Regions from separate parts of the Nocardia sp. NPDC003963 genome, predicted to be linked through region 2. Evidence: riboswitches for the same ligand, from Rfam matches in the RefSeq annotation. Region 2 holds a riboswitch; each other region holds the start of a gene.

Region 1 (10,066 bases), on a different contig from region 2:
GGGTGGTCCGGCGGGGAGCACGCGGACCCGGCGGCCGTATTCGCGCCGGATGTATCCGCGCCGGGAGACCGCCGGCGGTGCGCGATCTGTTCGCCGGCGCCGCGCCCGCGTGTCGTCGCTCGATCACGAGCACCGATGCGAGGATCGACGCGGAATTCGTGTGGTTCCGCCGGCCGGTGCCGCACTCGAGTGACGTCCCCGGAGGTGCCCGTGCCCGCGTCGTCCGATCGTATAGCCCTGGTCACCGGTGGCTCCGGTGGTATCGGACGGGCGGTGGCCGAACGCCTCGCCGCGGACGGAGCGACCGTTGTCGTGCACTACGCCGGTAACGCCGGACGGGCCGAAGAAGTCGTCTCCGCCATCACCGGCCACGGTGGGACCGCGACGGCACTGGGCGGGGACGTGGCCGATCCCGCGCGGATGGAACAGCTGTTCACCGAGATCACCGAACGCTTCGGCGGGATCGACGTGGTGGTCAACACCGCGGGCATCATGCTGCTCGGGCCGGTCGCCGAATTCGATCTCGACGCGTTCGACCGGATGCACCGCACCAATGTCCGCGGGACCTTCGTCGTCTCGCGGCTGGCCGCGCGCATCCTGAACCCCGGTGGCGCGCTGATCAATTTCTCGTCCTCGGTGATCCGGCTCCAGCAGCCGGGCTATGCCGCCTACGCGGCCACCAAAGGCGCGGTGGAGGCGATGACCCTGATCCTGGCCCGGGAGTTGCGCGGCCGCGATGTGACGGTCAACGTGGTGGCCCCCGGTCCCACCGCGACGCCACTGTTCCTCGACGGTAAGGACGATGCCGCCATCGAAGGGCTCGCCCGGATGTCGCCGCTGGAACGACTCGGCGAACCCGCCGATATCGCCGAGACGGTGGCCTTCCTCGCGGGCCCGGCCCGCTGGATCGACGGGCAGGTGCTCTACGTCAACGGCGGGCTGGCCTGACCGCGCTGTCGCCGGTACCGGATGTTTCGTGGCCGCGCGGTGCGCGGCGCGCCCCTTCTCGGCGGTGGCCGGAATGACGACGGTTCGGTGGTGGTTGCCACCGGTACCGGAACATCATGTCGGCGGATCCGGTGCACGAATCGCTGGAGGATACGAAATGGGCGAGCACAACCGGCTCGGCGCGATCGGCGCCACTGCGGCGGACGGCGACCACGGTTCGGCATGGGTACCGGTGCAGGTGTGCACCCTGCCGACCCGGGAACAGCCGCTGCGGGTCGCCGAATTCGACGCCCTCTTCCGGGATGCGGCGCGCAGTATCGTGCGGTTGTCGCCGACCCGGCTGCGGGTGGAGCTGAGCGCGAACGCCGAGGCGGCCGCGCGCGAACTCGCCGCGCGGGAATCGCAGTGCTGTTCGTTCTTCACCTTCGGGTTCACCCGTGGTGCGGGCGCGGAGGCTCCGGTGTGGATGGATATCGCGGTACCCGCCGAGCGGTTCGAGGTGCTCGACGGTCTGGCGGCGCGGACCGGGAACTGAGCGCGCCGGGCGAACAGGTCGGCCACGACCGGCGCGCCGGTACGTTCGGATGGGAGATTTCGATCAGGGTGAGCAGACCCGTCGCTTTCGCCGATACGTCGATGGTCAACTGTCCGGATGAGCTATGGCCCCTTCGACCTGACCTACAGCGCCGCCGCGGATCGTTACGAGGAGCTCCCGTATCGGCGCAGTGGCGAATCCGGACTCGAGCTGCCCGCCTTCTCCTTCGGGCTGTGGCAGAAGTTCGGCACCGACTACCCGTTCGAGACACAGCGCGAGATCATCCTGCACGCATTCGATCTGGGAATCACCCATTTCGACAATGCCGACCGCTACGGCCCGCCGCATCGGGCCGCGCAGCGGAACTTCGGGCGGGTACTCGCCCGGGATCTCGCGCCCTACCGGGACGAGCTGATTCTGGCGACCAAGGCCGGGAACCCGATCGGGCCGAGCCCCTATCTGCGGGGCGGATCCCGTAAATCGCTGCTGACCTCGCTCGAACACAGCCTGCGTGATCTCGGCACCGATCACGTCGATATCTTCTACCATCACAGCCCCGATCCCGGGACGCCGCTGGAGGAGACGGTGAACGCGCTGGCCGCCGCGGTGCAGCAGGGCAAGGCGCTGTACATCGGTATCTCGAACTACCTGCCCGACCGCGCCCACGAGGCCGCCGAATTATTGCGCGCGGCGGGTGTACCGCTGCTCATCCACCAGACCCGGTACTCCGTCTACGATCGGCGGCCCGAACAGAACGGCCTGCTGGACACCGCCCGGCAGGACGGATTCGGCACCATTGTCTATTCGCCGTTGGCGCAGGGATTACTGACCGATAAATACCTGACCGGTATTCCCGAGGGCGCCCGCGCGGCCGACAGCACATTCCTGTCGCCGGATGTGATCGACGAGACCTATCGCCGGCGGACGGCGGAACTCGACAAGATCGCGGCCGCGCGCGGTCAATCGCTGGCGCAGCTCGCCCTGCAGTGGGTACTGCGCCGGCCCGAGGTCACCTCGGCGCTGATCGGTGCCAGCAGTACCGCACAGCTCGATCACAATATCGCCGCCCTGCAGTTCCCGGAGCTCACCGACGACGAGCTCGCCCTCATCGACGAGCACGGCATCCACGGGACCGGGCTGAATCTCTGAACCGGTGCGCTCAGTCGCGCAGCAGCGGCAGCAGCGACGCCCCCTGCCTGCGGATCTCCGGTAGGTAGGGGGTATCGGACAGGACGAAATGGGTGACGCCGAGATCCTGATAGCGGCGCAGCGATTTCGCCACCTCCTCGGCGGAACCGACCAACCAGGTGGTTCCCGCGCCCCCACCGCCGACGGTGCCCGGGGTGGTGTAGAGGTTGTCGTCGAGGACCTCACCGCGGGCGGCGAGATCGAGTAGCCGCTGCTGGCCGACCGCCTCCCGGCGGCGCGCCCCCGGATCGTGCTTCGTCGCCATCTCGGCGACCTTCGCCTCGGCATCGGCCCACGCCTGCTCGGTGGTATCACGGACGAACGTGGTGATCCGCAGGCCGAATTCCAGTGGCGGCAGCGAACGTCCGAGGTCCGCGCTCAGCGCGCGCAGCCGTTCGATGCGCTCGCGGACCCCGGCCAGCGGTTCACCCCAGAACAGCTGGACATCGGCTTCGGTCGCGGCGACCCGCTCGGCGGCCGCCGACGCGCCACCGAAGTAGAGCTTCGGGTGCGGACGGCCCCCGCGTACCTCGATCCGCGGCGTAACGGTGGATCCGTCCACCCGGTAGTGCTCACCCCGGTAGGTGACGTTCTCCTCGGTCCACAACCGGCGGACCAGCCGGATGAATTCCCGGGTGCGGGCGTAGCGGTCGGCCTGATCCTCCTCGGCCGCCCCGTAGGCCGCGAGATCGTCCTTGCCGGAGACGATATTGATCCGCAGGCGGCCTCCGGTCAGATGGTCCAGACTCGCCGCGGCGGAGGCGAAATGGGCGGGTTGCCAGTAGCCGGGGCGGATCGCCACCAGCGGTTCGAAGGTGGTGGTCCGGGCCGCCAGCGCAGTGGCGACCGTGAACGTATCCGGCCGTCCCCAGCCGGTACCGATCAACGCGCCCTGCCAGCCGTACTCTTCGAGTGCCCGAGCCTGGACAGTCAGTGTTTCCAGACTGTTGTGATCGGCGGTGACAGCATCACCGCGATGCCCGGCGGCCACCTGATTCGGGATGTACCAGAGGTATTCGGCCATCGGGGCGGCTCCTGTTCGCTTGCTGGTGATCGGCCGACCGGCAGGGGTGGTCGTACGGAGAGAACGATGCGCCGTATTCCCGGTCCGGGCTACGAACCGGATCACCGTGATTCGAAATTCTCGGTCGGCGAGCGGATCTCGAGCCGAACTCGACCGAATGTGCAGAAAATCTTGCCGATCCCAACGGTCGGGTAATCGACCGGGCCGGACATAGCCTTTCCCCGATATCTCGTCCGGACGAATCAGGCGGTGTTTCCGATGACAATCTCAGCGACAGAACCCATTTCCGCGGCACCGGCGATCACGGTGCTGCCGCAATCGGGTTACACCGGCGCCGAGATCGCCGGAGTCGATCTCTCCCGGGATCTCTCCGACGAGGTGATCACCGAGATCAGGCAGGCACTGCTCGAATGGAAGGTGGTGTTCTTCCGCGACCAGACGATCGGGCACGCGGAACAGATCGCCTTCGCGCGCCGATTCGGGAAGGTGACTCCGGCCCACCCCTACGAGGACAATCCGCCGGAGGGGTTCCCCGAAATCCTGCCGATCGACAGCCGGCGCTACGACGTGCAATACGGGCGTAAACGCACGTCCTACGACAGCAGCTGGCACACCGATGTCACCGCGCTGGTGAATCCGCCGGCCTTCTCGATCCTGCGGGCCGATATCCTGCCGCCCTACGGTGGGGATACCGCGTGGACCAATCTGGTGGCCGCCTATGCGAACCTGCCCGCGGAGTTGCGTGACTTCCTGGACACCCTCGACGCCGAACACACCTTCGACAATCGCGCCGCACGGCGCAGCAGCCGGGCCGAGGCGATCGCCAGCAACCCGCTGCGCACCTTCCATCCGGTCGTCCGGGTGCACCCGGAAACGGGGGAGCGGGCACTGTTCGTGAGCCCCGGCTTCACCCGCCGGGCCAAGAACATCCGTCAGCTCGGACCACGGCTGAGCTCGCATCTTTTCGACGCCCTGTGGGAAGCGGCGACGCGTACCGAGTACACCGTCCGCTTCCGCTGGCAGCCGGGCAGTATCGCGTTCTGGGACAACCGCGCGACCGCGCACCTCGCGATCCCGGATGCCGGGCACCTCGGACACGATCGGGTGCTCTACCGGGTGACGATCGAAGGCGATGTACCGCAGGGCGTGGACGGCCGCCTGTCGGAATCGGTCGAGGGCGATCCGTTCTACGGTTCCTGAGCGGGCACCCGGGGGACGGGTTCGGCCGGGTCGCAACCGGCGGTGCGGACGACCCGGTCCGGCGGACCGGTGGGTGCGCGCGGCGACGAGCGGGCCGCGCCGAAATCGAGCCGTCGTCGGGTCGAGTTGACAACCCGGAGGTCCTCTGACAACCTCGCACCAGGTCATGAGTGCCAGCGTGAAGCCCCGGCTTGCTGGCCGGCAACCCTCCTCCGCGGTGGGGTGCCCCGGGTGACGACCTGGCCGCTGCTCGACCGAGCGCGGCAAGCGCGGACTCCGTTCACCCGAGATCCGGAGTCCCTCCACGAAGGGATCACGTGATGACCGCTGTACTCGACCCCTCCTGCGCCCTCGCCCGGGTATCCGGCGACGAGCTGCGGGTTCCGCTGGTACAGGGCGGTACTCGCGGCTACGCGAATTTCGACTACGCGGCCAGCGCTCCGGCTCTCGCACAGGTGGCCGATCGGGTCGCCGGGCTGCTGCCGTACTACGCGAGTGTGCACCGTGGCGCGGGCTACGCCTCGCGGATCTCCACCCAGTGCTACGAGGCGGCCCGCGAAACCGTGCGTGATTTCCTGCGCTGCGCCGCCGATCAGGAGGTCGTGTTCACCCGCAACACCACCGACGCGCTGAACCTGCTGGCCGGTTGTGTGCCGGGCGATACCGTGGTGCTGGATATCGAGCACCACGCGAATCTCCTGCCCTGGACCCGGCGCGGCCGCCGGGTGGTGTCCGCGGCGGACACTCTGGCCGGGACGATCGACCGGGTCGCCGCGGAACTGCGCGCGCGGCCCGCCGCCCTGCTCGCGGTGACCGGTGCGTCCAATGTCACCGGGGAGGTGCTGCCGCTGGCGGAGCTCACGGCGCTCGCGCACCGCCACGGCACGCGGATCGTGGTGGACGCGGCACAGCTGGCGCCGCACCGGCGAATCGATCTGGGCGCCACGGATATCGACTATGTGGTCTTCTCCGGCCACAAGCTGTACGCGCCCTTCGGTGCCGGAGTGCTCGCCGGACGCCGCGACTGGCTCGACGCCGCCCCGCCGTATCTGGCCGGCGGCGGCGCGGTCACCGAGGTCACCGCCGAAACCGCGGCATGGGCGGCGGCCCCGCATCGGCACGAGGCAGGTTCACCGAACGTACTGGGTGCCGCGGCGCTGGCCGCGGCCTGTGACGTGCTGGCCGGACTCGGCGACTCCGCCGATGCGCACGAGCGTGTGCTCACCGACCGGTTACGCGACGGACTCGCCGGGATCGCCGGTGTCCGATGCCTGCGGATCTGGGCCGACAGCCCGGATCGCGTGGGAATAGTGGCCTTCACCGTCGCCGGTTTCGAAGCGGGACGGGTCGCCGCGTATCTGTCGGCGGAACACGCGATCGGCGTACGTGACGGCCGCTTCTGCGCACATCCGCTGCTGGCCCGATTCGGTATCGACGCCGCGCTGCGTGCCAGTATCGGCCTCGGTACCACGGCCGCCGATATCGATCGCCTCCTCGACGCCGTGCGATCGCTGGTCGCCCGCGGTCCCCGGTGGGACTACTCCTGCTCGGCGGGACGGTGGGATCCGGTACCGGAGACGCGGCCGGGCCTGGCCGCGGGGGCGGCGCCGGGCTCGGCACCGTGCGTGATCTAGCGCCGCGCCCGATATGACAAGGTTTCCCATGAGCAACAGCGGGCGGGCCGGCTGTGCCCGGCGCGTGTCCGCATCGAGCCCGACCCACCGGAGTGACCCGATATGCCCATAGATATCGATATATTGACCGATCCGGCGGATCTCCGTACCGCGCAGCAGGTGTTCCGTACCGCGATGGTCGGTGTCCCGCCGCTGTCGGCGGAGGCCGGGGATTCGCTGCACGAACCGGGTCGCACGCTCGGTGCGCGCGTCGAGGGTGCCCTGGTGGGAACGGCGAACTCGTACACCAGCTGGCTGGTGGCGCCGGGCGGTGACCGCCTCCCGCACGCCGCGGTCACCCATGTCGGGGTCCTGTCCACGCATGCCCGGCAGGGGATCGCGAGCGCGCTGCTGCGCCGGCAACTCGGCGAGATCGCCGCGCGCGGGGAGGTCGTGGCCTCGCTGCGAGCCACCCAGGGCGGGATCTACGAACGGTTCGGGTACGGAGTCGCCGGGTCCTCGGCCCGCTGCGAGATCGATGTGCACCGGGCCCGCCTCCGCGATACCGTCCCCGCGGCCGGGCCGGTTCGACTACTCGCGCCCGCCGACGCCTGGGAGGTGCCCGCCAAGATCTACGCCACCGCGGACGTGGCGTGGACCGGGGCCATCGATCGTCCCCCGTACTGGTGGCGGTTACAGGAGCTGATGCGGGGGCACGGTCATATCGCCGTACACGGAGAACCCGGTGCGGAGGACGGGTTCGTCCGCTACCGCGCCGCCGAGTCCACCGAATGGACCCGTGGTCCGCGGCGGACCGTGGTGGTGGAGGATCTGGTGGCGACCACTCCGGCCGCCTATATCGGCCTGGTCCGGCATCTGCTCGGTGCCGATATCGTCGACGCGGTCGTACTGAACGCGTCCGCGCCCGACTCCCCGCTGCGGTATCTGCTGACCGACGAACGAGCACTGCGGGTCACCGATATCCGGGACGAGACCTGGTTGCGGCTGATCGATGTACCGGCCGCGCTGGCCCGCCGCGCCTACCGGCCGGGGCCGGCGGTGACCGTCGCGGTGACCGACCCGCTCCTGACCACCAACACCGGGACCTACCGGATCGCGGACGGCACTGTGACCGCGGTGGACGAACCCGCCGATCTCACCACCGATATCGCCGCCCTGGGTGCGGCCTATCTCGGCGGCACTCGCTGGCGTCATCTCGCGCTCGCGGGCCGCGTCACCGAGCATCGGCCCGGTGCCGCGGCGGCCGCGGACGTACTGTTCGAGGTCGACGCGCATCCGTTCAGCGGGACGTACTTCTGAGCCCGTCGCCGGTCCGGCCGGCCGCGTAGTGTGCCGCGATCTCGTCGCTGGTGGTGACCCGGACCCCGGGGTGTTCGACGATATACGCGGGCGCCTCGTCGAGATACCGTGCCCGGAACGCCTGACCGGTGACGAAAGGACGCAGTGCCAGGGCCGGTACGCGGCCGCCGATCGCGGATTCCGTCCACAACTGGTCGGGCTGGTCCCGGACGATCCGGACGAAATCGGGACCGGTGAGCCCGGTGCCGAGAAACATTGTGTTGTCGTTCAACTCCACCGAATTGGAGACGCTGAACAGGCCGGGTACCCGCCGCGGGTACGGCTGGTCGTCGTTGGTCCAGTCCAGGCCGGGGCGGTACTTCCCGGACGCCGCACCCGAGATGCCGGCGACGCCCGAGGGCGAAGGTGACCGGATGGACGAGCGGATCCGCCGCCTCGAGCACAATCGTTCCGCGATCACCGAATACCTCGGTGCTGTCAGCGAATACGGTGCGTCCGACGGCTGAGTCGCAGTCGCTCCCGCGCCGAGGGGTCCGGTTTCTCCCAACCGGCTGTTCCGGTCGAATCGATACCCGAGCAAGATCGTGTACTCGGGTGCCGCCGCCGTGCGGATGGGCCGGACCGCAGCAAGGGAGAACGATGACAGCTATCCGCCGAGCCGATGACTCCGGCCGTTCCGTCGCACGCCGGATGACAGCGGTCGAACAGTTGCGTGCGGAGAAGAAGGTCCGGCGGACGGCGCAACTCCTGCTCGGCCTGGCCGGATACGGCGTATCGATCACGCTGCTGGTCGAATCCGCGCTGGGCGCCTCCAGCTGGAACATCCTGGCCGAAGGAGTGGCGCTGCGTTCCGGCCTGTCGTTCGGCTGGGCCACCAATATCATCGCGGTCGTCGTTCTGCTGTTCTGGATCCCGCTGCGCGAACTTCCCGGCCTGGGGACCGTGCTGAATGTCGTAGTCGTCGGCGCCGCCGCCGATCTGGCGGCGGCCGTGCTCCCCACGCCGTCGGCCCTGCCGCAGCAGCTGCTCTGCTACGTGGTGGGTCTGGTCATGCTCACCTGGTTCGACGCCGTGTACCTGGGCGCCCGTTTCGGGCCGGGCCCGCGCGACGGTCTGATGACCGGCGCGGTACGCGTCTCGGGCAAACCGATCTGGATGGTGCGCACCGGTATCGAAGTTGTCGTCCTGGTGATCGGCTGGATGCTGGGCGGGACAGTCGGGCTCGGAACAGTGCTGATCGCGGTGGCGATGGGACCGCTCGTACAGCAGTTCCTCCGGGTCACGACCGTCCGACTCGCGGGTGATCACGAGGGGGAGCGCACGATACCGGGCTCGTCCGGGCAGCGATGATCCGGACGCCCACGCTCATACCGGGTCCGAGCTGAGGTCGTGGTCGGTGGGCCGGGCCGGAGCTTTTCGCGGGCCGGGCCGCCACCGGGTTATCGCGACGCCCGCCAGGCACAGCGCCCCGCCGGCCAGCGTCAGTGGTGCCGGGACTTCGCCGATGACGAGCCAGGACAGCACCACCACGAGCGCCGGCACCGCGTAGGTGGTGGCGCCGACCTGACCGGCGGTCATCCGGGCCAGGGCGTAGGCCCAGGTGGTGAAGGCGACGGCGGTCGGGAACACCCCGAGATAGATCAGGCTCAGTGTCGCCGGGATCGGTGCCGCGGCCGCCTCACCGATGAGCTGACCGGTGAAGGGCAGACAGGCGATCGTGCCGACGACGCATCCGCCGGCGGTCACCTGTAGCGCTGTTCCGTGCACGAGCGCCGGTTTCTGCGCCAGCACCGCCACCGCCCACGCGGCCGCCGCGACGAGGCACAGCAGCACCCCGAGCACGGTCGCCGCACCCTCGGAACCGGCCAGTCCCACCACGACCGCGCCGGTGAACGCCACCGCGATACCGGCCATCAGCTGTTTCGGGAAGCCCTCGCCGAGAAAGAGTCCGCCGAGCAGGGCGATCATGACCGGTCCGGTATTGATCACCAGCGCCGCGGTCCCGGCGTCGACGTGCTGTTCGGCCCAGTTCAGTGCCACCATGTAGATCCCGAACCAGAGCAGTCCGGAGACGAGGATTCCGCGCAGGGCCGATCGTGGCGGCAGCGCGGTGCCGGTGACCAGCAGGATCGTCACCAGTACCACCGATCCGGAGGCCAATCGGCCCAGCGCCAGCGCTCCCGGCGAGAAATCCGCTCCGGCGGTGCGGATGAACACGAACGCCGATGCCCAGAGGAC
Region 2 (10,066 bases):
TCGTCCTCCGGTATCACCAGCAGCATTACGGTGTAAACCACCGGGCGGACGCATCGGTCGCGTCCGCCTTGTTGACAGCCTGCCAGTTCTCGGCGACCACGGCACCGAAACCGCGAAATCTCGGCCCACCCCGCCGGATATGCCGATGCCCCCACCCATCACGGGCGGGGGCATCGATACAGGCCGGGTGTCCTACCGCAGCGCGCGGGCCAGGTTGGCGTCCAGCGCCGCCAGGAACTCCTCCGTGGTGAGGTAGCCCTGATCCCCGCCGACCAGCGCGGCGAGATCCTTGGTCATCTGCCCACCCTCGACGGTCTTGATGACCACGTCCTCGAGAGTCTGCGCGAAACCGATGACCTCGGGGGTGTTGTCCAGTTTGCCCCGGTGCTCCAGGCCACGGGTCCAGGCGAAGATCGACGCGATCGGGTTGGTCGACGTCGGCTTACCCTGCTGATGCTGCCGGTAGTGCCGGGTGACCGTGCCGTGCGCGGCCTCGGCCTCACAGGTCTGCCCGTCCGGGGTGAGCAGTACGGAGGTCATCAGGCCGAGCGAGCCGAAGCCCTGCGCGACCGTATCGGACTGCACATCGCCGTCGTAGTTCTTGCAGGCCCAGACGTAGCCGCCCTCCCACTTCATGGAGGAGGCGACCATATCGTCGATCAGCCGGTGCTCGTAGGTGAGACCGGCCGCCTCGAACTGGCTCTTGAACTCGGCCTCGAACACTTCCTCGAAGGTGTCCTTGAACATGCCGTCGTAGGCCTTGAGGATGGTGTTCTTGGTCGACATGTAGACCGGGTAGTTCTGCTGCAGCCCGTAGTTGAACGAGGCGCGCGCGAAATCCTCGATGGATTTCTTGAAGTTGTACATACCCATGACGACGCCGCCGTCTTCCGGCATCTGCACGACCTCGTGCACGATGGGCTCGCTGCCGTCCTCGGGGGTGAAGGTGAGGGTGACGGTGCCGGACTGGAAGACCTTGAAATCGGTGGCGCGGTACTGGTCACCGAAGGCGTGACGGCCGATGATGATCGGTTTGGTCCAGCCGGGTACCAGGCGCGGGACATTGGAGATGATGATCGGCGCGCGGAAGATGGTGCCGCCGAGAATATTGCGGATGGTGCCGTTGGGCGAGCGCCACATCTTCTTGAGGCCGAATTCCTCGACGCGGGCCTCGTCGGGGGTGATCGTCGCGCATTTCACGCCGACACCGTGCTGTTTGATGGCGTTGGCGGCGTCCACGGTGACCTGGTCGTCGGTCTTGTCGCGGTACTCGATGCCGAGGTCGTAATACTCGAGGTTCACGTCGAGGTACGGGTGGATCAGCTTGTCCTTGATGAACTGCCAGATGATCCGAGTCATCTCGTCGCCGTCGAGTTCTACGACGGTACCTTCAACCTTGATCTTGGACATGGATCTTCGTGTCCTCCTAAGACTGGTGCCCTCATTGCACGGCCAGGCGAACACGCTTGTGAGCGGACCCCAGCTGTTCAACAGACAACGTATACATCCCGCGTTGTCCACGAGACGTCTGGTGTAACCAAGACGAGCGTACTGCTTGTGGTCGTCGCACGGTGCAGCCAGCCCCGGTCGTGAGATCTCACATGGGTGAATCGCACCACAAGATTACCCGGAGGGCGCGTATGCGGATTTCGATCGGTACCGGTGCCCGGTTACCATATTCGGCAGGTCATGAGCGCCAGCGTCAAGCCCCGGCTCGCTGGCCGGCAACCCTCCTGCTGCGGTGGGGTGCTCCGGGTGATGACCGGGCTTCCGAGAGCCGGGAGCAAGCGCACGTCAGGAGGTTGTCGATTTGTGCCGGTGCTGGTCGCGTTGAACGCGGCGATCTCACGATTCGACGAGAAATCCCCCATTTTCTGGAGCACGATATGACCGATCACAGCGTCCCCGGCGCATCCGCCGCCGGAGCGTCCCGCCGGACCCCTTCGGTCGCGTCGAGTGCCCCCGGCACCCGCACCGCCGGGTCCACCGCGGCGATTCATACGCTCCGGACATCACTACGGGCCGCCGGTTCGGCGGAAGTCCTCGCGTGAAGGTGGGCACCGAATCGACCACGGCTCGGCCCGTGGCCCAGTTACCCCCGCCCGACGGCACCCTCGGCCATGTGGACATCGGTGAACTCGCCCTGGAGAACGGTGCCGAGTTACCTCAGGTCCGGCTGGCCGTACAGCGCTGGGGCGAGCTCTCGCCGGCCATGGACAACATCGTCCTCATCGAACATGCGCTCACCGGCGACTCACATGTCGCGGGTGACCCGACGGCCGAACATCCACAGGCCGGCTGGTGGAACGGGATGGTCGGTCCCGGAGCACCGATCGATACCGACGAATGGTGCGTCGTGGCGACCAATGTGCTCGGCGGCTGTCAGGGCAGCACCGGCCCGGCCGCGCCGGCGCCGGACAGTTCGCCGTGGGGTTCGCGATTTCCGGAGATCTCCATCCGGGATCAGGTGACCGCCGAGTTGAAACTGTTCGATCTGCTGGGTGTACCCCGGCTGGCCGCGGCGGTCGGTGGCTCGATGGGGGGTATGCGCGTCCTGGAATGGATGCTGCTGGCCCCGCAACGACTGGCCGCCGCGCTGATCCTCGCGGTGGGCCCGCGGGCCACCGCCGACCAGATCGGCACCCAGAGCACCCAGATCGCGGCCATCACCAGTGATCCGGACTGGCAGGGTGGCGATTATCACGGCACCGGTCGCGCACCGATGGCCGGGATGGGTATCGCCCGGCGGATCGCGCACCTCACCTACCGCACCGAGATCGAACTGGACAGCCGGTTCGCCAATAGTGCCCAGGAGGGCGAGGACCCCCGCAACGGGGGGCGGTACGCGGTGCAGAGCTATCTGGAATACCAGGCCGAGAAGCTGGGCCGGCGGTTCGACCCGGCGACCTATGTGCTGTTGAGCGAGGCGATGAACCGCCACGATATCGGCCGCGGGCGCGGCGGTATCGAGGCCGCCATGGCCACCACCGAGGTGCCGTGCATCGTGGGCGGTATCGACTCCGATCGCCTGTATCCCCTGCACACCCAGCAGGAACTGGCCGACGGACTGCCGGGGTGCCGGCATTTCGAGGTCATCGCCTCCCGCGACGGGCACGATGCCTTCCTCACCGAGGCCGCGGCCATCGGGAAACTGCTGGTCCAGACGATGAACCTGGCCCGCGCCGGACGCTGAGTACCGGTCCGGGCGGGCGCCGCGGCCACGGGCCGATCAGCCCACGCCGAGCGTATTGATGGTCGCGGCGAGGAAGACCACGGCACCGCCCAGCAGAGTCAGGGCACCCACATCGAACGGTTTGCTGCGCACTGCCAGCAGTCCGACCCGGACCGTCGGCAGGCACAGCCGGAACGCGGCCGCGATGAGCGTGGCACCGCCGAAGAAGAAGGCACCACGACGCCAGCGGTCCTGCGCGACGAAAACCACGGCGATGAGCACCACCACCGCCACCACGACCATGGGCAGGTGGTAGCGGAGAAAACCGGCCCATCGGTTGCCGGTGCCGGGATCGTCGTCGGTTCCAGTCGCGGCGTCGGTCACGAGGGCGATTGTTCCAGATCCGGCGGATCAGGTCTGCACGAGCGGTCGGTAGTCCGCCTCGCCGACACCGAAGGTCCAGGCGACACCTTCCCGCGCGGTCCGGGTGGCCGGCGGCACCCGGAGCCAATAGGTGCGGCTGGTGCCGTCGGGTTCGGGCGTCGAATTGACCACCTCGACCATGACGACGTCCTCGTCGCCGGTCAGCGGGATCCGCCAGAGGATTCCGGTCTCGTCGCGCTGTACCGGTTCGGCGCCCGATTCCGACAGGTACCGGTCGTATCCGTAGTGTTCGAGCATCACCCGGCGCAGCTCCGCGTTCTCCTCGGTGCGGATCCGATCGGCGGTGAGTGTCGCGAGTTCGGCGATGAATTCGCCGGGGACCGGCATCCCCCGCCAGGCGTAGAGCGCGAAATCGTCGGAGTAGCCGATCGCCGGACCGTCACCACGGTCCAACCGGCCGGCCTCGTCCCGGTACAGCGCCGTGGGGCGTTCGCTGAGTACCACGAGGTTCTCGTACGGCCACCACCAGCCGGCCTCCCGCGCCACCGCGGCCAGCCCCTCCAGCGGGGTCCCCGCGCCGGTATCGAAGGCGCACAGCCAAGCCGCGTCGTGCTGCCCCATCACCGCGTCCAGCAGCAACAGCCGCGCCCGCAGTTCCTCCTGCCCCGCCGGGCGGGCGAGGCCCGGTTCGTCGGCCGGTTCCTCCGCAACGGGGGCCACCGCGGCGACCACACCCTCCCGGATCCGATTGACAACGGGTGCGGTCAGTTCCCAGAGTCCGGCCCCGGTGGCCTGCCAGTGCCGGGCGAACTCACGGGCCCCCGATGCGGTGTGCAACCGGTCGCGCTCGGCGGCCCACGGGGCACTGCGCACCTGTTCCCGGACCGGGGCACCGGCCTCCCCCGACAGCGTCGCCTCCGACAGTATGCGCACGGCCTCCAACGGCGAACGGGCCCAGCGGATCCGTCCGGGTGCGCGCAGACCGGCCCGTTCGTAGGCGAGCCGCACCCCTCGTTCGGCGGCTGCCCGGTCGCCCGGCCCGGTCACGGCGGAAAGCGCCCGCCACTCGGCGTATTCGGTCACAGTGTCACTCGATCCTGTTCTCGTGCTGCGGTTTCGGTGGCCGGTCAGTCGGCGACGATGCGCACCGAACCCGGTACGTATTCGCGCTGGCGCACCACGCGGTACCACCCTTTCGGCAGGGTGATCACGGAATGTTCCTCGTGTACCAGCCGGGCGCCCTCGGGCAGCTGCAGAACCATGCTGTCCGACCGGTGCGGATCGGGGTACAGCGTGCCGGGCGCGGCGATGGCATGCGCGTGGCCGGTGACCTCACCCAGTGCCAGCACCATCCGTCCCCGGGCATCCCGGCGGGCCGGCTGCCACGTCCCCGCGGCCTCGGCCACCGCTTCCCGATCGACCGGAACGATCAGGACATCTCCCTGGCGATACATGTGATTTCCTCCCGTAACGGCATTCTCGTGCCGTGTGATGCCGGGACCATAGCGCCGCGTACCGACAGGTTCGGGTGCCCCGTGCGGCCCGGGGCACCGATGTTTCGCACCGGTCACCGGAGGCTGGTAGAACCTTCTCGATATCGCTAGGGCCGGGAGGGCATCATGACAATCGGAGAGCATCTCGAGGAACTCGGCGGCCTGCCCGCTTTCGATTTCCCGCACGCGGAGCACCCGCCGGCCGGACTCCCCGCCGCGGATTCGGTGGCCTGGCGGATCAGCGTGGATTCCTGGCTGAGCAAGCACAGCTGGGCCGAGGTGTTCGACCGGTTCCTGGACACAGTGGACAGCGCCCGGGTTCGCGCGCTGATCATCGGCCACTGGCTGACCGATGCCGCGAATCCGCAGACGGCCGGCGAATCGGTGATCGACGCCGTGGTCGCGGCGGCGGGCCGGCTGCCGCGGTTGCGGGCCCTGTTCCACGGCGATATCACCTGCGAGCAGAACGAGATCTCCTGGATCCGCCCCGGTCCCGCGTCCGAACTGCTGCGTGCCTATCCCACCCTGCTCGAATTCGGTATCCGCGGCAGCGACCGCCTGGTGTTCCCGCCGACGACCCATCACTGCCTGGAATCGTTCACGATCCAGTCGGGCGGGACACCCCGCGAAGTGCTGCAGGGTATCGCCGCGAGCGATTTTCCCGCCCTGTCCAGCTTGGATATATGGCTGGGGACCAGCGAATACGGCGGCGACGGTGAGATCGCCGATCTGGCGCCGATACTGTCCGGCGACCGGCTGCCCGCGCTGCGGTATCTCGGCCTGCGCAACAGCGAGATCCAGGACGATATCTGCGCCGCCCTGGCCGCGGCACCGGTGGTCGCGCGGCTCGAAACCCTGGATCTGTCGATGGGTGTGCTCACCGATCAGGGCGCCGCGGCACTGCTCGGCGGCCAGCCGCTCACCCATCTGAAACGTCTGGACCTGCACTACAACTACCTCAGCGAAGAACTTCGCGAGCGGCTGCGGAACTCGCTGGAACCGGCGGGCGTGGAACTGGATCTGGAGTCCGACGACGCCGAAGAGGATATCGAGGACGACGGATCGGTATGGCGTTTCGTCTCCTGCGGTGAGTGAGCGGCGCACCCGGTCCGCACGTGTCGGCCGGTGTTGGTAGAACGATCGCGACACCGGCGCGACCCGGCCGCGGAAAGGCATATTCGATGATCAACGACGAACACCTGACGGAATTCGCCGGCCTGCCGGTCTTCGACTTCCCCGAACGCCTCGTGGAACCGGAGCACGCCGACGCCACGGGTTTCGATCACCCCGCGGTGGAATCGGTGGCCTGGCGGGTGGGCCGGATCGGCTGGGATTCGGACGCCTCCTGGGCCGATCTGTTCGACCGGTTCCTCGAACTCGTGGACACCACCCGGATCCGCGCATTCGTGGTCGGGTCCTGGGTGGATATCGAGGAGGACTGCGCCGAACCGGTGGACGCGGTACTGGACCGGCTGGTCGCCGCCCGTGACCGGTTCCCGGCGCTGCGCGCGCTGTTCCTCGGCGATATCACCCAGGAGGAGAACGAGATCTCCTGGATCTACCAGGGGCGGGTCACCGATCTGCTGGAGGCGTTTCCCGAACTCACGGAATTCGCGGTCCGGGGTTCGGAGGAGCTGAGTTTTCCGGCCGTCCGGCACGAGCGGCTGGAGAAACTGACGATCCAGGCCGGCGGCCTGCCGGCGACCGTGGTGCGCGGCGTGGCGGCCGCCGATTTCCCGGCGCTCACCCATCTCGAACTGTGGCTGGGTACTCCCAACTATCACGGCGACGCCGAGATCGCCGATCTCGCACCGATCCTGTCGGGTGACCGGTTGCCCGCGCTCCGGCATCTGGGTCTGCGCAACAGCGAGATCCAGGACGATGTCTGCACCGCGCTGGCCGCAGCGCCGGTGGTGGCCCGGTTGGACAGTCTGGACGTATCCCTGGGAATCCTCACCGATACCGGGGCGACCGCACTGCTGGGCGGGCAGCCGCTCACCCATCTGAAACGTCTGGACCTGCACCACAACTATCTGAGCGAGGGAATCCGCGAACGGTTGCGCGACACCTTGTCCCCGAAGGTGGAACTGGATCTGGATGCCGGCGGCGCGGAGACCCATTCCTACGACGGCGAAGTGTGGCGCTACGTCTCCATCGGCGAATGAATCCGGTAGCTGCGTCTCGCGCCGCCGAGTACCGGTGGGTGGTGGTCGGCAACGGCGAGAACCGGCGGGTCCGGTCGTTCCGGGCGGCAGCGGTGGCGGCCGGGTTGCCCGCACCGCGGGTGGTGGAATGGCTCGACCTGCTGCGCGACGGCGGACACCACTTCGCCGAGGACGAACTGGTGCGGCTGGATTCGCCCGGCGAACACCCCGAGGTGGACCGCATCCTGCGCGGGATCACCGATCCGACCCGGGTGGAGGGCACCGCGCGCTGGTACACCGGTTTCGGCCGGGCGGTCGCGGCGTTGCACGGCGGATGCCGGCTCGACGATCCCGCGGAACTGGCCGTGCTCTTCGACAAGCGACTGTGCCATGCGCGTCTCGCCGCGTCGGAGGTCGCCGTACCGGATTCACCGACGTCGGGCACTGCCGTACCGGTCGGTGACTGGGCGGATCTGCGGGCCCGGATGCGGGCGGCCGGGCTGGCGCGCGCGTTCGTGAAGATCGCGCACGGATCGTCGGCCTCGGGGGTGCTGGCCCTGGAAACACATCCTTCCGGCCGGATCCGCGCCACGACTTCGGTCGAGGCGACGCCCTCCGGCGCCCTGCACAATTCGCTACGCGTACGCCGCTATCGCACCGAATCCGAGATCGCCGCGATCGTGGACCGGCTCGCTCCGGACGGCCTGCACATCGAGCGGTGGGTACCGAAATCCACCCTCCAGGGCAGATCGTGTGATCTGCGGATACTGGTCGTCGCCGGTCGCGCGACGCATATGGTGGCGCGGCGGTCGGCGGTGCCCATCACCAATCTGCATCTCGGCGGTGAGCGCGGCGACCCGGCGGCTGTACGCGCCGCCGCCGGCGAACACTGGCCCCGGGCGTTGGAACTCGCGGAGCGGGCAGCGGCGTGTTTTCCCCGCACACTGTGTGTCGGGGTGGATCTGCTGCCCACCGCGCACTGGCGGGAATTCGTGGTCGGGGAGGTGAACGCGTTCGGTGATCTCCTGCCCCGGATAACCGGTCTGCCCGGTTCGCCCGCGGCGGGGCAGGACACCTACACGGCACAGATAGTGGCAGCTCCGCGCTGGTACGGTGCGGTGCGCACCGCATTCGCACCGGAGGACGAGCATGTGCCGGCCTGATATGAACGAGGTGGTCGGCCGGGACGATCTGCTCCTGCTCACCCTCGACACCCTGCGTTACGACGTCGCGGTGGTGGAGTCCGCGGCGGGCCGCCTGCCGAATCTCACCGCGGCGCTGCCCGGCGGGGTGTGGGAAGAACGCCACGCACCGGGCAATTTCACCTACGCCGCACATCAGGCGATATTCGCCGGGTTCCTGCCCACTCCCGCGGCGCCCGGCCCGCATCCACGCCTGTTCGCCGCGCGATTCGCCGGGAGCGAGACGACCGCCCCCGGGACCTTCGTATTCGACGAACCCGATCTGCCCACCGCGCTGAGCACCCGCGGCTACCGCACCGTCTGTATCGGCGGTGTCGGCTTCTTCAACAAGCAGGGTGCTCTGGGCAGCACCCTGCCCGGGCTCTTCGCCGAGAGCCACTGGGAGCCGGGTTTCTCCGTCGCCTCGCCGACTTCGTTCGAAGCGCAGGTGGAGTGTGCGCGCCGGGTGATCGCCGAGACGGCCACCGACCGGCGCCTGTTCCTCTTCGTCAATGTCTCGGCGCTGCACCAGCCCAACTGGTTCCATCTGGCCGGGGCCACCCGGCAGTCCGGCGATACCCGGGAGACGCATGCCGCGGCGCTGCGCTACGTCGACCGCCATATCCCACCGCTGTTCGACGCGTTACGCGCCCGCGGCCGCTGTTTCGCCGTCGTGTGCTCCGATCACGGCACCGCCTACGGCGAGGACGGATATACCGGGCACCGGCTCGGCCATCCGTCCGTGTGGACCGTGCCGTACACCCATTTCTTCCTGGAACCGCACCCGGACGGCCCCGCGCACGAAAGCTCCGAGGACCCAGCATGACCCGTGCTCTCCCCCGATTACCCCGGCCCTACCAGAGTTACGTCTACGCCTATCCGCACAAGACGGCCTACCGGCCGCTGGAGCCACGGCCCGCGCTACGCGAGGTATGGGCGGACGAGCCACGCGATCCGCTCTCGCTCTACCTGCACATACCGTTCTGCGAGATACGCTGCGGTTTCTGCAATCTGTTCACCCGCGTCGGCGCCCCCGGCGATCTCACGACCCGCTACCTGGACGCGCTCACCCGCCAGGCCGAAACCGTCCGCGCCGGCCTCGGCACGGCGGAGCGCCCGCGTTTCGCCAACGCGGCGTTCGGCGGCGGCACCCCCACCTTCCTCGAGGCCGGTGAACTGCTCCGGCTCTGCGATATCGCCGAGCGCATCATGGGCGCCGATCTGCGGGCCGTCGGGTTCTCGGTCGAGACCTCACCCGCCACCGCCACGGCCGATCGGCTGGCCGTCCTCGCCGAACGCGGCGCGACCCGGATAAGCCTCGGTGTCCAGAGCTTCGACGAGAACGAAGCGCGCGCGGCCGTACGTCCGCAGCGGCGTGCCGATGTGGAGGCCGCGCTCGCCCGGATCCGCGAGACCGCGGTCGACCATCTCAATATCGATCTGATCTACGGCATCGACGGCCAGACTCCGGCGAGCTGGCGGTACTCGCTGGACGCGGCGCTGACCTGGCGGCCCGAGGAGATCTACTTGTACCCGCTGTACGTCCGCCCACTGACGGGTTTGTCCCGGCGGGACCGCGCCGCGGCGGATCTGGCCTGGGACGAACAGCGGCTGCGTTTGTACCGGGAGGGCCGGGACCATCTGCTGGCCCACGGCTACGAACAGCGGTCCATGCGGATGTTCCGGCGCCGT
Region 3 (10,066 bases), on a different contig from region 2:
GTCCGATGCTCGCGCGGCCCTCGGGGCCCATGGCTCGGTGGGTGGTGGTGGCCGGATGGGTGATGAGGCTTTTCGCGTCGCCGAGGTTGTTGGAGATATCGACGATCCGCAGGCCGTTGAGTACTTCGAAGGCTCGTTTCTTCGCGTGGTCGGCGGCGGCCTTCAGTTCGAAGGTCACCACGGTGCCGCCGCCGCTCATCTGTTCGGCCGCCAGGGCGTACTGGGGGTGCGATTCCAGGAGCGGGTAGCGAACCCAGCTCACGGCCGGGTGTTCGTCGAGGTACTGCGCGATCCGCAGCGCCGAATCGGTGGACTGCCGGACCCGCAGCGGCATCGTTTCCAGGCCTTTGAGCAATGTCCAAGCGTTGAACGGGCTCAGTGCGGGGCCGGTATGGCGCATGAGCGTTTTCACCGGGCCTTCGATGTAGTCCGCGGTGCCGAGGATGGCGCCGCCGAGTACCCGGCCCTGGCCGTCGATGTGTTTGGTGCCCGAATAGACCACTACGTCGGCGCCGAGTTCGAATCCACGCTGCAGCAGGGGGGTGGCGAAGACATTGTCCAGTACGACCTGGGCGCCCGCGGCGTGGGCCAGTTCGCAGACCTTGCGTACGTCGACCAGGGTCTGCATCGGGTTGGCCGGGGTTTCGAAGAACACCGCGGTGGTCGGTTCGGCGAGGGCGGCTTCCCACTGGTCGAGGTCTTCACCGTCGACGAAAACCGTCTCCACGCCCCAGCGGGGCAGGATCTCGTTGCACACCACGAAACAGGACCCGAACAGGCTGCGGGCGGCTACCAGCCGATCGCCTGCCTTCAGTAGCGCGCCGAGTGCGACGAAGACCGCGGCCATACCGCTGGCGGTCGCGAAACAGGCTTCGGCGTTGTCGAGCAGCCGCATCCGTTCCTGGAAGGTGGTCACGGTGGGGTTGCCGTAGCGGGAGTACACATAGTGCGGGTTGTCGCCGGTGAAGGCGGCTTCGGCGGCTTCGGCGCTGGCGTAGACGAACCCGGAGTTCAGGTAGAGGGCCTCGGAGGTTTCGTCGAATCCCGATCGGGTCAGGCCGCCGCGGACGCCCAGTGTCGCCGGTCCGACTCCTTCGGGTAGCGGACGTTCGAACGAGCCGCCGCTGATCACGACTGCCGCCAGGGGAGTCCGTCGGCTCGCCAGCCGGCGCCGCCGCGGTGTCCGAGTGCGTCGAGCGGTCCCTCGAATCCCTCACTGATGTTGTAGGCGGGAGCGATACCGGCCGCTGTGGCGGCGTCGGCCGCGTGGGCCGAGCGCTGACCGGAGCGACAGAGGAAGAGCACGGGTGCGTCGGCGGGGCGGTCGGCCAGCGCGCTACGCAGCTGGTCGACGAATTCGGTATTGCGGGCTCCGGTGCCGTCGACCCACTCGACGAGCAGGGTGGGTTTGGCGATCGGGCTGGTGTCGGGTACCCCGACGAACTTCCACTCGGCTTCGGTCCGCACATCCACCAGGACTGCGTCCGGATGTTCGGTCAGCAGCTCCCATGCCTGCTGCGGGCCGATATCCCCTGCGTAACTCATACGTGGCACCTCCTGCGAATCCGCACTTGCCGCATCCGATCGATGCGCGCCAGGTCGTCACCCGGAGCACCCCACCGCGGAGGAGGGTTGCCGACCAGCGAGCCGGGGCTTGGCACTGGTACTCATGACCTAAGGAATGAGATTGCCCGGCCCGGCCCGGCCGTGTCAAACCCCGGTTGACGTGCCCGGTGGAATCATTCGACCGGCTGGTTGCACACCAGCCAGTCGTCGTCGGTGTGGAACAGCCACCAGGTCGCGGTCTTCTCGTCGCCCTCGACCCGGCTGGTCACTTCGACGGTCGCCGTATCGCCGTTGACCTGGACGGGGCCGAATCTCGTGATCTCGATGTCCTTCCCGGTCTCGCCGGGCTTCAGTTGTCCGGCCAGCGGTGAGCGCGCGGGTACGAAACCGGGACAGACCGCTTCGCGGGGCGGGGCCACCCCGTAGCGGCTGTTCGCCTCGGCGAATTCGCGGACCGCTCCGTTGATCCGGTCGGAATCTGTGACATTTTTCTCAGCGGGCGACACCAGGCCGGCGATCAGCACGCCGGCCAGGACCAGTGCCGCGACCGCCGCGGCCACGATGAACGGGGTGATCGAGCGCGGTCGTTCCTCGTCGCCGGATTCGGTGGCCGGCTGCTCCTCGGCTCCTCCGTTGTCGGTCATACCGACGATCATCCCTGGTCCCCGGATCGGTCTGTGCCCACACCCCGATAGAATCGCGGGTGAGGTGGGTGCCGCAGTACAGCGCTACCCGCACAGACGTGGGAAGACGAACGGTGAACAGCCGCCCGCGGACGGCGCGATGTAGGTGCATACGAGCCGCGCGTCAAGTTAGCCTAAGCTAACAACAACGCCAGTGATTCTTTCGACCGATAAGGGTGCGCGTAACAGATGACCGAGCAGAAGGAAGCGAACCGCCCGCTTCGGATCGCGATCGTCGGGGCCGGGCCGGCCGGTATCTATGCCGCTGACGCGTTGATGAAATCCGATGCAGACGTCTCGATCGATCTGTTCGAGCGGATGCCCGCCCCGTTCGGACTGATCCGCTACGGCGTGGCTCCGGACCATCCACGGATCAAGGGAATCGTCACCGCGCTGCACAAGGTGCTGGACAAGGAGCAGGTGCGCCTGCTCGGCAATATCGACTACGGCACCGATATCACCCTGTCCGATCTCCGCCGTTTCTACGACGCGGTGATCTTCTCCACCGGTGCCAACGCCGACCGGGCACTGCCGATCCCGGGGATCGACCTGGACGGCTCCTACGGCGCGGCCGATTTCGTGTCCTGGTACGACGGCCACCCTGACGTTCCGCGCACCTGGCCGCTGGACGCGGAGAAGGTCGCGGTCCTCGGTGTCGGCAATGTCGCGCTCGATGTGGCGCGGGTGCTGGCCAAAACCGGTGACGAGCTGCTGCCGACCGAGATCCCGCCGAACGTGTACGAGGGCCTGAAGGGCAACAAGGCCGTCGAGGTGCACGTATTCGGCCGCCGCGGTCCGGCGCAGGCCAAGTTCACTCCGCTGGAACTGCGCGAACTCGACCATTCCCCGACGATCGAGGTCATCGTCGATCCGGAGGACATCGACTACGACGAGGGCTCCGAGGCCGCGCGCCGCCACTCCAAACAGGTCGATATGGTGGCCAACACCCTCGAACAGTGGGCCATTCGCGATCAGGGCGACCGCCCGCACAAGTTGTTCCTGCACTTCTTCGAATCCCCCTCCGAGATCCTCGGCGAGGACGGCAAGGTCGTGGGTCTGCGGACCGAGCGCACCCAGCTCGACGGCACCGGCAATGTCAAGGGCAGCGGCACCTTCAAGGAATGGGATGTGCAGGCGATCTACCGCGCCGTCGGTTACCTGTCACAGAACATCTCCGAACTGCCCTTCGACGACCAGGCCGGCGTCATCCCGAACGAGGCCGGCCGGGTCCTGGTCGACGAGAACGCCGACGGTGCCGCCCGCTACCTGCCCGGCACCTATGTGACCGGCTGGATCAAGCGCGGTCCGGTCGGGCTCATCGGCCACACCAAGGGCGACGCGAACGAAACGGTCGCCTGCCTCGTCGACGACAGCAAGAACTTCGCCGCGGCGGAGAGCCCGGAGCCCGAAGCCGTGCTCGAATTCCTGGAGGGCCGGGGTATCCCGTTCACCACCTGGGCCGGCTGGTACCGGCTCGACGCGCACGAGCGGTCGCTGGGCGAGCCCGAGGGCCGCGAGCGGGTCAAGGTCGTCGAGCGCGAGGATATGCTGCGCGCCAGCGAACCCCACAAGGTCTAATCCGTGGTCCGCTCCTCCCGTTCCACCGCCGGGAGGAGCGGATACCCCGACATCTCAGGCATGCTGTAGCAGTGTTCGACGCCCATGTGCACATCATCGATCCGCGTTTTCCGCTGATCGAGAACGAAGGCTATCTACCGGAGCCCTATACCATCGCCGACTACCGGCGACGGATGGCTCGGTTCCGGCCTTCCGGTGGCGCGGTGGTGAGCGCATCGTTCCAGGGCAACGACCAGAGCTATCTGCGGGCCGCCCTGGCCGAACTGGGCCCCGGCTGGGTGGGGGTGACCCGTCTCGATCTGGACGCCTCGGATTCGGAGATCCTGGACCTGCACGAGGCCGGAGTGCGCGCGGTCCGGTTCAACCTCAAACGCGCGGCCGCCGATATCACGACCATGACCCGGCAGGCCCTGCGCGCCCACGAGTTGGCGGGCTGGCATGTGGAGATCTATGTGGACGGCCAGATGCTGGCCTCGCTGCAACCGGTGATCCTGAAACTGCCGAAGGTTTCCATCGACCACCTCGGCATGTCCGCGGAGGGGCTGTCGTATCTGCTGAATCTGGTCGATCGCGGGGCGCGGGTGAAGGCGACCGGTTTCGGCCGGGTCGATATGAATATCGCTACGGCGCTGCGCCGGATCCACGCGGTCAATCCGGAGGCGCTGATGTTCGGCAGCGATCTACCCGGTTCCCGCGCCGGCCGGCCGTTCCGGGAATCGGATGTGGAATTGATCTGCGATGTGGTGGGCACGGATATGAACGCGGTCCTCGAGGACAATGCCCGCGCGTTCTACGGATTGCCCGCGGTGGATCGAACCATCGAGGATCCGACTCCGACACTGCCGCTGATCGTTCCGCCCCGGGACGACCGGCCCCCGGTACACGACGGCACCACCCGGCCGCTACCCATCGTCCAGAAGCGGCCCGGACGCAGCTGACAGCAGTGCTTGCGCTGTGGCCGGCGAACTTTCGTGCTCTGAACTGGTGTGCCCGAGTACGCCGCATTAATCTCGTTCCGATGAGCAGCGGTTGGCGATCGGCATTCGGTCACCTCTCCGCCCGGCTCGAAGGGGCGATCGATCGGACCGCCCGGATTCTGCATCGCGATATCTCCGGCCACGCCGCCCACCCCTCGAATTCGGCGATCGGCGCATTCTCCGACGAAGACAGAATGGCCGCCGATCTGCTCCGCGGGAGAATGGCCGGGGGCCGAACGATCGATGTGTGTGATCGAGCTGGTGTGGCGTCGGTGCTGGACGTTCGGAGACCCTTGGTCGAGGTGATCGAGGGGCGGGCGAAGAAGCTTTTCGGGCATACGGCGAGTATCGCCCGGTACGATACTCGCGGTGGTGGCCGGATCTGGTACAGCGCCCAGCACCACTCGAAGGATCCGGGGCATGTTCAATATCCTTTGATCCGGCGGGTTTTCGAGGCTTTCGTGAACGAGCCGAACGGCCGTCGGCGGATTGCGCTCAACGAACAGAATGCTTTTTCCGACGACGCGGTGCGTGGACTGGATCTGGACGACGCCGTCCGGCAGCGCGGTGACCATCTACATATCCGGGCACTTGCAGCTCACCACGGGATCCGTGGTGAGCTGGGGGATATCGAAATCGCGGAGTTCCTGACCACGGTCGATCCCGGACGGGAACGGCTGCATCATCTGTGGTATTTCCTGAACAACGTGAAGCATATGCACAACCAGGAACCGCCCCCGTCGGGTGAGAAGATCATCGACCACCTACGGAAATGGACGTCCGAGCACGATGCCGATCTCCGGGCCACCGGAACATGGCCCAATGCCGACGGGCCACAGCGATTGACCTTCGACGATCTGGCTTCGTGGTACGAGGAGTACCTGGGTGAACCTTTCGACCCGACGAAGAATATCCGCGATATGCTCAATCCGAATCTGATGGATACGTCCAATCCGGTGAACGAGATCCTCCGCTATCGGAACAACGAGCGAGACGTCAGGATAATGGATAGTATCGACGGCTGGAGCCGACAGGGATATGACGTATTCGTCGGGCAGGGGGCCAGCCATTACGCCATTCAGAAGGAATTCTTGCAGCAGCGGTACGGTGAGCCGCTGATATACCGTCCCGGACAGGCGAGTGGAAACCTGCTGATGGATGCGAGCACCTCGTCCGCCGAGATCCGGCAGAGCGTGTCCGCGACGCGGGACCGGATGGCTCGAGCGGAGAACCCGATCGACGAAGTGCTGCTGTCCGAGGAGTTGCGGGTACTCGAATACGAACTGGCGCAGCGGCCCTGACGTGTCCGCGGTTCAGGCCGCGATCGCGCCGATCACCCAAACTCCACTCGCGAGCAGCGCGCCCAGTAGCTCCACCAGAATCGAGAGTCCCACTCCTTTTATCGCGTGTTTGCTCGATACCCAGGCCTGTCGGTTGTCGGGAAGACGCTGGAGTTCGGAGAGGTAGACGCCGACAACGAAACCCACGAACAGGCCGACCACGGGGATTACGAAGAAGCCGACGATACCGGCGATACCGCCCAGGAGCAGCGTCCGGTTCGGCACACCCGCCTCCTTCAATTTCCGGCCCGGCCAGGTGTATTTCACGACCCCCGAGATGACCAGCAGAACGGTACCGACGGCGAGTACCGTCCACGCGGTGGTACCGCCGGTGACGAACGCCCAGACGGCGATCGCTCCGAAGATCAGGATCACCCCCGGCAGAATCGGCACCACGATACCGACCAGGCCGACCAGGATCACCAGGCCGACAACGATTTCTCCCCATACGCTCACAGCACCAAAGTAGCCGGGATCCGCGGCCGGTGGGATGGCGGAAATCCGCGTCCGGCGGCGTGGGCCGCCGAACGCCGCGAGTACCTATACCGGGCGGGGCAGGCCGAGGGTGCGCGCGGTCAGGTCCAGGACTCCGTCCCGATGGCGCCGGGCGGCAACCATATCGGTGATCTCGGGGCGCATGCTCGCGAAGATCGCGAGAGTCAGGAACTCGCTGTCGGTATCGGGTGCGGCCTGTGCGATCAGGTCGGTGAGGAGAGCACGCCAGGGCGCCCACGTATCGGAATGGCAGCCGTCGGGCAGCGCCCGCATCAGTGGGGCCAACTCGATGGCGGTGAGGTCGAAGACCGCCGCGACGACGGCAAGGATCCGATCGTTCACGGGCAGTGCGGAATCCGCCGCGAGAGCGCGGACGGTGTCCCAGGTCCGGCTGGTCCGGTCTTCGACCAGGGCTCGGATGAGACCCTCGCGGTCGCTGAACCTGCGGAACAGGGTGCCCTTGCCGACTCCGGTGGCCGCCGCGATGTCGTCCATGGAGACGCCCTCACGTTTCTCGTCGCAGATCAGGCGTCCGGCGACGGACAGGATCGCGGCGCGATTGCGTTCGGCGTCGGCACGCATCCGGACTCCTCCTGTTGACAAAAGCGGACTGTTGGTCCGTATGATACAGGCGACTAAACGGACTACTGGTCCGTATCGAGGAGGTGGAGTGCTGTGCGTGCAGTTCGATATCACGAGTACGGAGCGCCGGAGGTGCTGCGTGTCGAAGAGGTCGAGGATCCGGTGCCGGGGGAGGGCGAACTGCTCGTCCGGGCCACGGCCACCGGAGTCAACTATTTCGAGGTGCAGGTGCGCGCCGGGGTCCTGCCCGACCCCCTCGGCTCGCCGTTACCGCATATTCCGGGTATCGAAGTGGCCGGCACAGTGATCGCCGTCGGTCCCGGCGTCGACGGTCGCCGCATCGGTGAACGTGTGATCGGGAATGTCGCCTCCGGCAGTTACGCCGAGCTGGTCGTGATTCCCGCGGCGGCTGCTGCCCCGCTGGACGAGCGGCTCGGCGAACACCGAGCGCTGGCACTGCTCGGGCAGGGGGCGACGGCGGTCGGGGTCCTCGAAGCCGCCGGAATCGGGCCCGGGGATACGGTTCTGGTGGAGGCGGCCGGCGGTGGTATCGGAACTCTGCTGGTGCAGCTCGCCGGACGCGCCGGGGCCCGGGTGGTGGCCGCCGCGAGCGGAGAGGCCAAGCGCCGCCTGGCCGCCGACCTGGGCGCCGACACAACTGTGGACTACTCGCGACCAGGCTGGACCGACGAGGTGGGTCCGGTATCGGTGGTTCTCGAAACAGTCGGCGGGCAGATCGCCCGCGAGGCCTACGGCCTGCTCACCGCGCCCGGCGCCCGGATGGTCGTCTTCGGTACCGCGAGTGGGGAACCGGTGGAGATCGGCTCGCAGCAGCTGCTTCCGGTCGGTGCCACGCTGATCCCGTTCAGTCTCGGCTACCGCCCGCAACGATGGCCGGAACTGATCCGTCGCGCCGAGGAATTGACGGTGCGCGGCGAACTCGCTCCTGTTATCGGCGCCGTCCTCCCGCTGGCCGAGGCCGCGACGGCGCACCGTGCCTTCGAGGCCCGCACCGCGCTCGGTAAGACGATCCTCACCCTCTGAGCCGGCCGGCCCCCACGCGGCGAACTCACCTTGTTTCCGGGGCTTTCCGAACTGCTCATATATCGAGGAGTCGCCGGAACCGATCGCCCGCATCACCGGGATCGCGACCCGGCCGCACCGCATCACCGGGAGCACGTTTCCGGAAGCCCGGCCGGAGCGGGAGGGTCCATGATGAGCCGACCAGTAGAGGAATATGGAGGTAGCGATGCGGCCGGTGGTTCTGATCGTGGCGGTGGTCCTGTTCGCGGCAATGGGTCTGTACGCGCTGGCCGTACCGGCGAAACTGACCCAGCCCTTCGGTATCTCGGTCACCACCGCGGCCGGGCGTTCCGAGGTGCGCGCGGTGTACGGCGGATTCGGGCTGGCGGTGGCCGGTGCCCTCGGCTGGGCCGTCGCGGGGACCGGCGAACTACGACGCGGCGTGGTACTGGCGGTAGCTGTCGCGCTCGGCGGGATGGCGGCCGGGCGGGCGATCTCGCGGCTACTCGACAGCTCGGTCCCGTTCTATCCCATCTGGTTCTACTTCTGGGTGGAGGTGATCGCGGCCGCCGCGCTGTTCGCGGTCGCCTGAGATCGCGGATGCGGATACGGCGCACCGGCCGGCCCCGGCGAGTACTGCGTGCCGATCCCGGGAGCGGAATCGGTCCGGTTCCGGTCTCAATTCTGGCGGGGCAGGAGTTCGGTGACGAAACGATCCAGGAAGCCGTCCAGCGGTTTGCCGCTCGCCGGGACCACGACGAACTTGCTGAGTCCGGCTTCGAGGTAGCCGTCTATCAGCCGGTGCAACTCCGGCCAGCTGCCCGCGACGAGTTCGGCCGGGTCGGTTCCGGGACGCTGAAGCGCGATCCTCGCGAAGAGCTCGGCCGGGATACCGTCCTCCGCCAGCAGCAGGGTGATTCCGAAGTGATCGGCTTCGATCTCCCGCCCGGCCGCCGCGGCCTCGGTGTTTATCGCCGCGACCCCGGCGGCCGCTTCGGCCGGGGTCAGGAAGCTGCCCAGCCAGCCGTCACCGTACCGGCCGATGCGCCGGAACGCGGCGGGTGCGCGCCCGCCGAGCCAGATGTCCAGGGGGCGGGCCGGGCGGCTACCCACCCGCGCGCCGCGCACGGTGAAATAGTCGCCTTCGAAATCCACACCGTCGGCACGGAGCACGGCGCGCAGTAATCGCAGGGATTCGTCGAATACGTCGCCGCGCCGACCGGCCACCGGGAACAGTTCGCGTTCCCGCGGGGTGGCGGGTTGCAATCCGAATACCGGCAGCACTCGTTCGGGGGCGAGGGCCGCCAGTGACGCCAGTTGTTCGGCGACCAGGACGGGATGGCGGCCGGGCAGGATGGCCACGGATGTCCCGACCTTCAAACGCGTGGTGCGTGACAGCGCGAACGCCATTCCGACGGTGGGGTCCACCGCCGGTGCGTAGATCAGTTCGGAGAACCACAGGGAATCGATACCCGCGCCTTCCAGCCGGTCCACGAGATCCGGCAGATTCGCCGGATCGCTGTTGGAGCCCGTACCGATGCCGAATCGAACTTTCATCTCGCCACTCCTGGTCTGGACGAACTGCCCGTACTGCGACCCTACGGAACTCCGGCGGGCCCCGGCGTTCGGCGACGAGTCGCCCGGCCCGTTCGCTCCGAGGATTCCCGCCGCGCGGCGATATCGGGTTGTGGATCCGCGGTGGCGACGGCTCTCTCGTCCGGTTACCGCCGAGGTTGTGCGCCCAATGGCGGCCGGAGCCATCGCTCGGGGCCCGGAATTCGTTACATATCCGGCCCATCCAATTGGTAATCGGTGTCGAATA

Evidence for each region. Region 2 has a riboswitch for S-adenosylmethionine ahead of metX (homoserine O-acetyltransferase MetX). Riboswitches for the same ligand answer to the same signal wherever they lie in the genome.
Region 1: another riboswitch for S-adenosylmethionine. It lies ahead of ACWEWT_RS04195 (aminotransferase class V-fold PLP-dependent enzyme); the one in region 2 lies ahead of metX (homoserine O-acetyltransferase MetX).
Region 3: another riboswitch for S-adenosylmethionine. It lies ahead of ACWEWT_RS26425 (rhodanese-like domain-containing protein); the one in region 2 lies ahead of metX (homoserine O-acetyltransferase MetX).

Annotation. Positions count from the first base shown of each region.
Region 1 is NZ_JBSGIP010000001.1:896,284-906,349, forward strand. It holds gene ACWEWT_RS04170 (SDR family oxidoreductase) at 211-948, shown strand; gene ACWEWT_RS04175 (hypothetical protein) at 1,106-1,483, shown strand; gene ACWEWT_RS04180 (aldo/keto reductase) at 1,601-2,632, shown strand; gene ACWEWT_RS04185 (LLM class flavin-dependent oxidoreductase) at 2,643-3,695, opposite strand; gene ACWEWT_RS04190 (TauD/TfdA dioxygenase family protein) at 3,954-4,895, shown strand; SAM riboswitch class IV at 5,058-5,171, shown strand; gene ACWEWT_RS04195 (aminotransferase class V-fold PLP-dependent enzyme) at 5,216-6,529, shown strand; gene ACWEWT_RS04200 (GNAT family N-acetyltransferase) at 6,632-7,828, shown strand; gene ACWEWT_RS04205 (hypothetical protein) at 7,809-8,099, opposite strand; gene ACWEWT_RS04210 (hypothetical protein) at 8,089-8,334, shown strand; gene yczE (membrane protein YczE) at 8,468-9,178, shown strand; gene ACWEWT_RS04220 (DMT family transporter) at 9,194-10,066, opposite strand, start outside.
Region 2 is NZ_JBSGIP010000017.1:25,010-35,075, forward strand. It holds gene ACWEWT_RS23720 (NADP-dependent isocitrate dehydrogenase) at 193-1,410, opposite strand; SAM riboswitch class IV at 1,686-1,796, shown strand; gene metX (homoserine O-acetyltransferase MetX) at 2,048-3,193, shown strand; gene ACWEWT_RS23730 (DUF3017 domain-containing protein) at 3,230-3,475, opposite strand; gene ACWEWT_RS23735 (DUF6745 domain-containing protein) at 3,584-4,639, opposite strand; gene ACWEWT_RS23740 (hypothetical protein) at 4,684-5,010, opposite strand; gene ACWEWT_RS23745 (STM4015 family protein) at 5,176-6,144, shown strand; gene ACWEWT_RS23750 (STM4015 family protein) at 6,231-7,214, shown strand; gene ACWEWT_RS23755 (STM4014 family protein) at 7,211-8,356, shown strand; gene ACWEWT_RS23760 (STM4013/SEN3800 family hydrolase) at 8,358-9,200, shown strand; gene ACWEWT_RS23765 (STM4012 family radical SAM protein) at 9,197-10,066, shown strand, end outside.
Region 3 is NZ_JBSGIP010000022.1:84,439-94,504, reverse strand. It holds gene ACWEWT_RS26430 (O-succinylhomoserine sulfhydrylase) at 1-1,132, opposite strand, end outside; gene ACWEWT_RS26425 (rhodanese-like domain-containing protein) at 1,129-1,545, opposite strand; SAM riboswitch class IV at 1,563-1,675, opposite strand; gene ACWEWT_RS26420 (Rv0361 family membrane protein) at 1,740-2,210, opposite strand; gene ACWEWT_RS26415 (FAD-dependent oxidoreductase) at 2,439-3,827, shown strand; gene ACWEWT_RS26410 (amidohydrolase family protein) at 3,899-4,765, shown strand; gene ACWEWT_RS26405 (hypothetical protein) at 4,771-6,105, shown strand; gene ACWEWT_RS26400 (DUF456 domain-containing protein) at 6,118-6,600, opposite strand; gene ACWEWT_RS26395 (TetR/AcrR family transcriptional regulator) at 6,685-7,221, opposite strand; gene ACWEWT_RS26390 (quinone oxidoreductase family protein) at 7,315-8,265, shown strand; gene ACWEWT_RS26385 (DUF4345 family protein) at 8,471-8,836, shown strand; gene ACWEWT_RS26380 (TIGR03854 family LLM class F420-dependent oxidoreductase) at 8,923-9,801, opposite strand.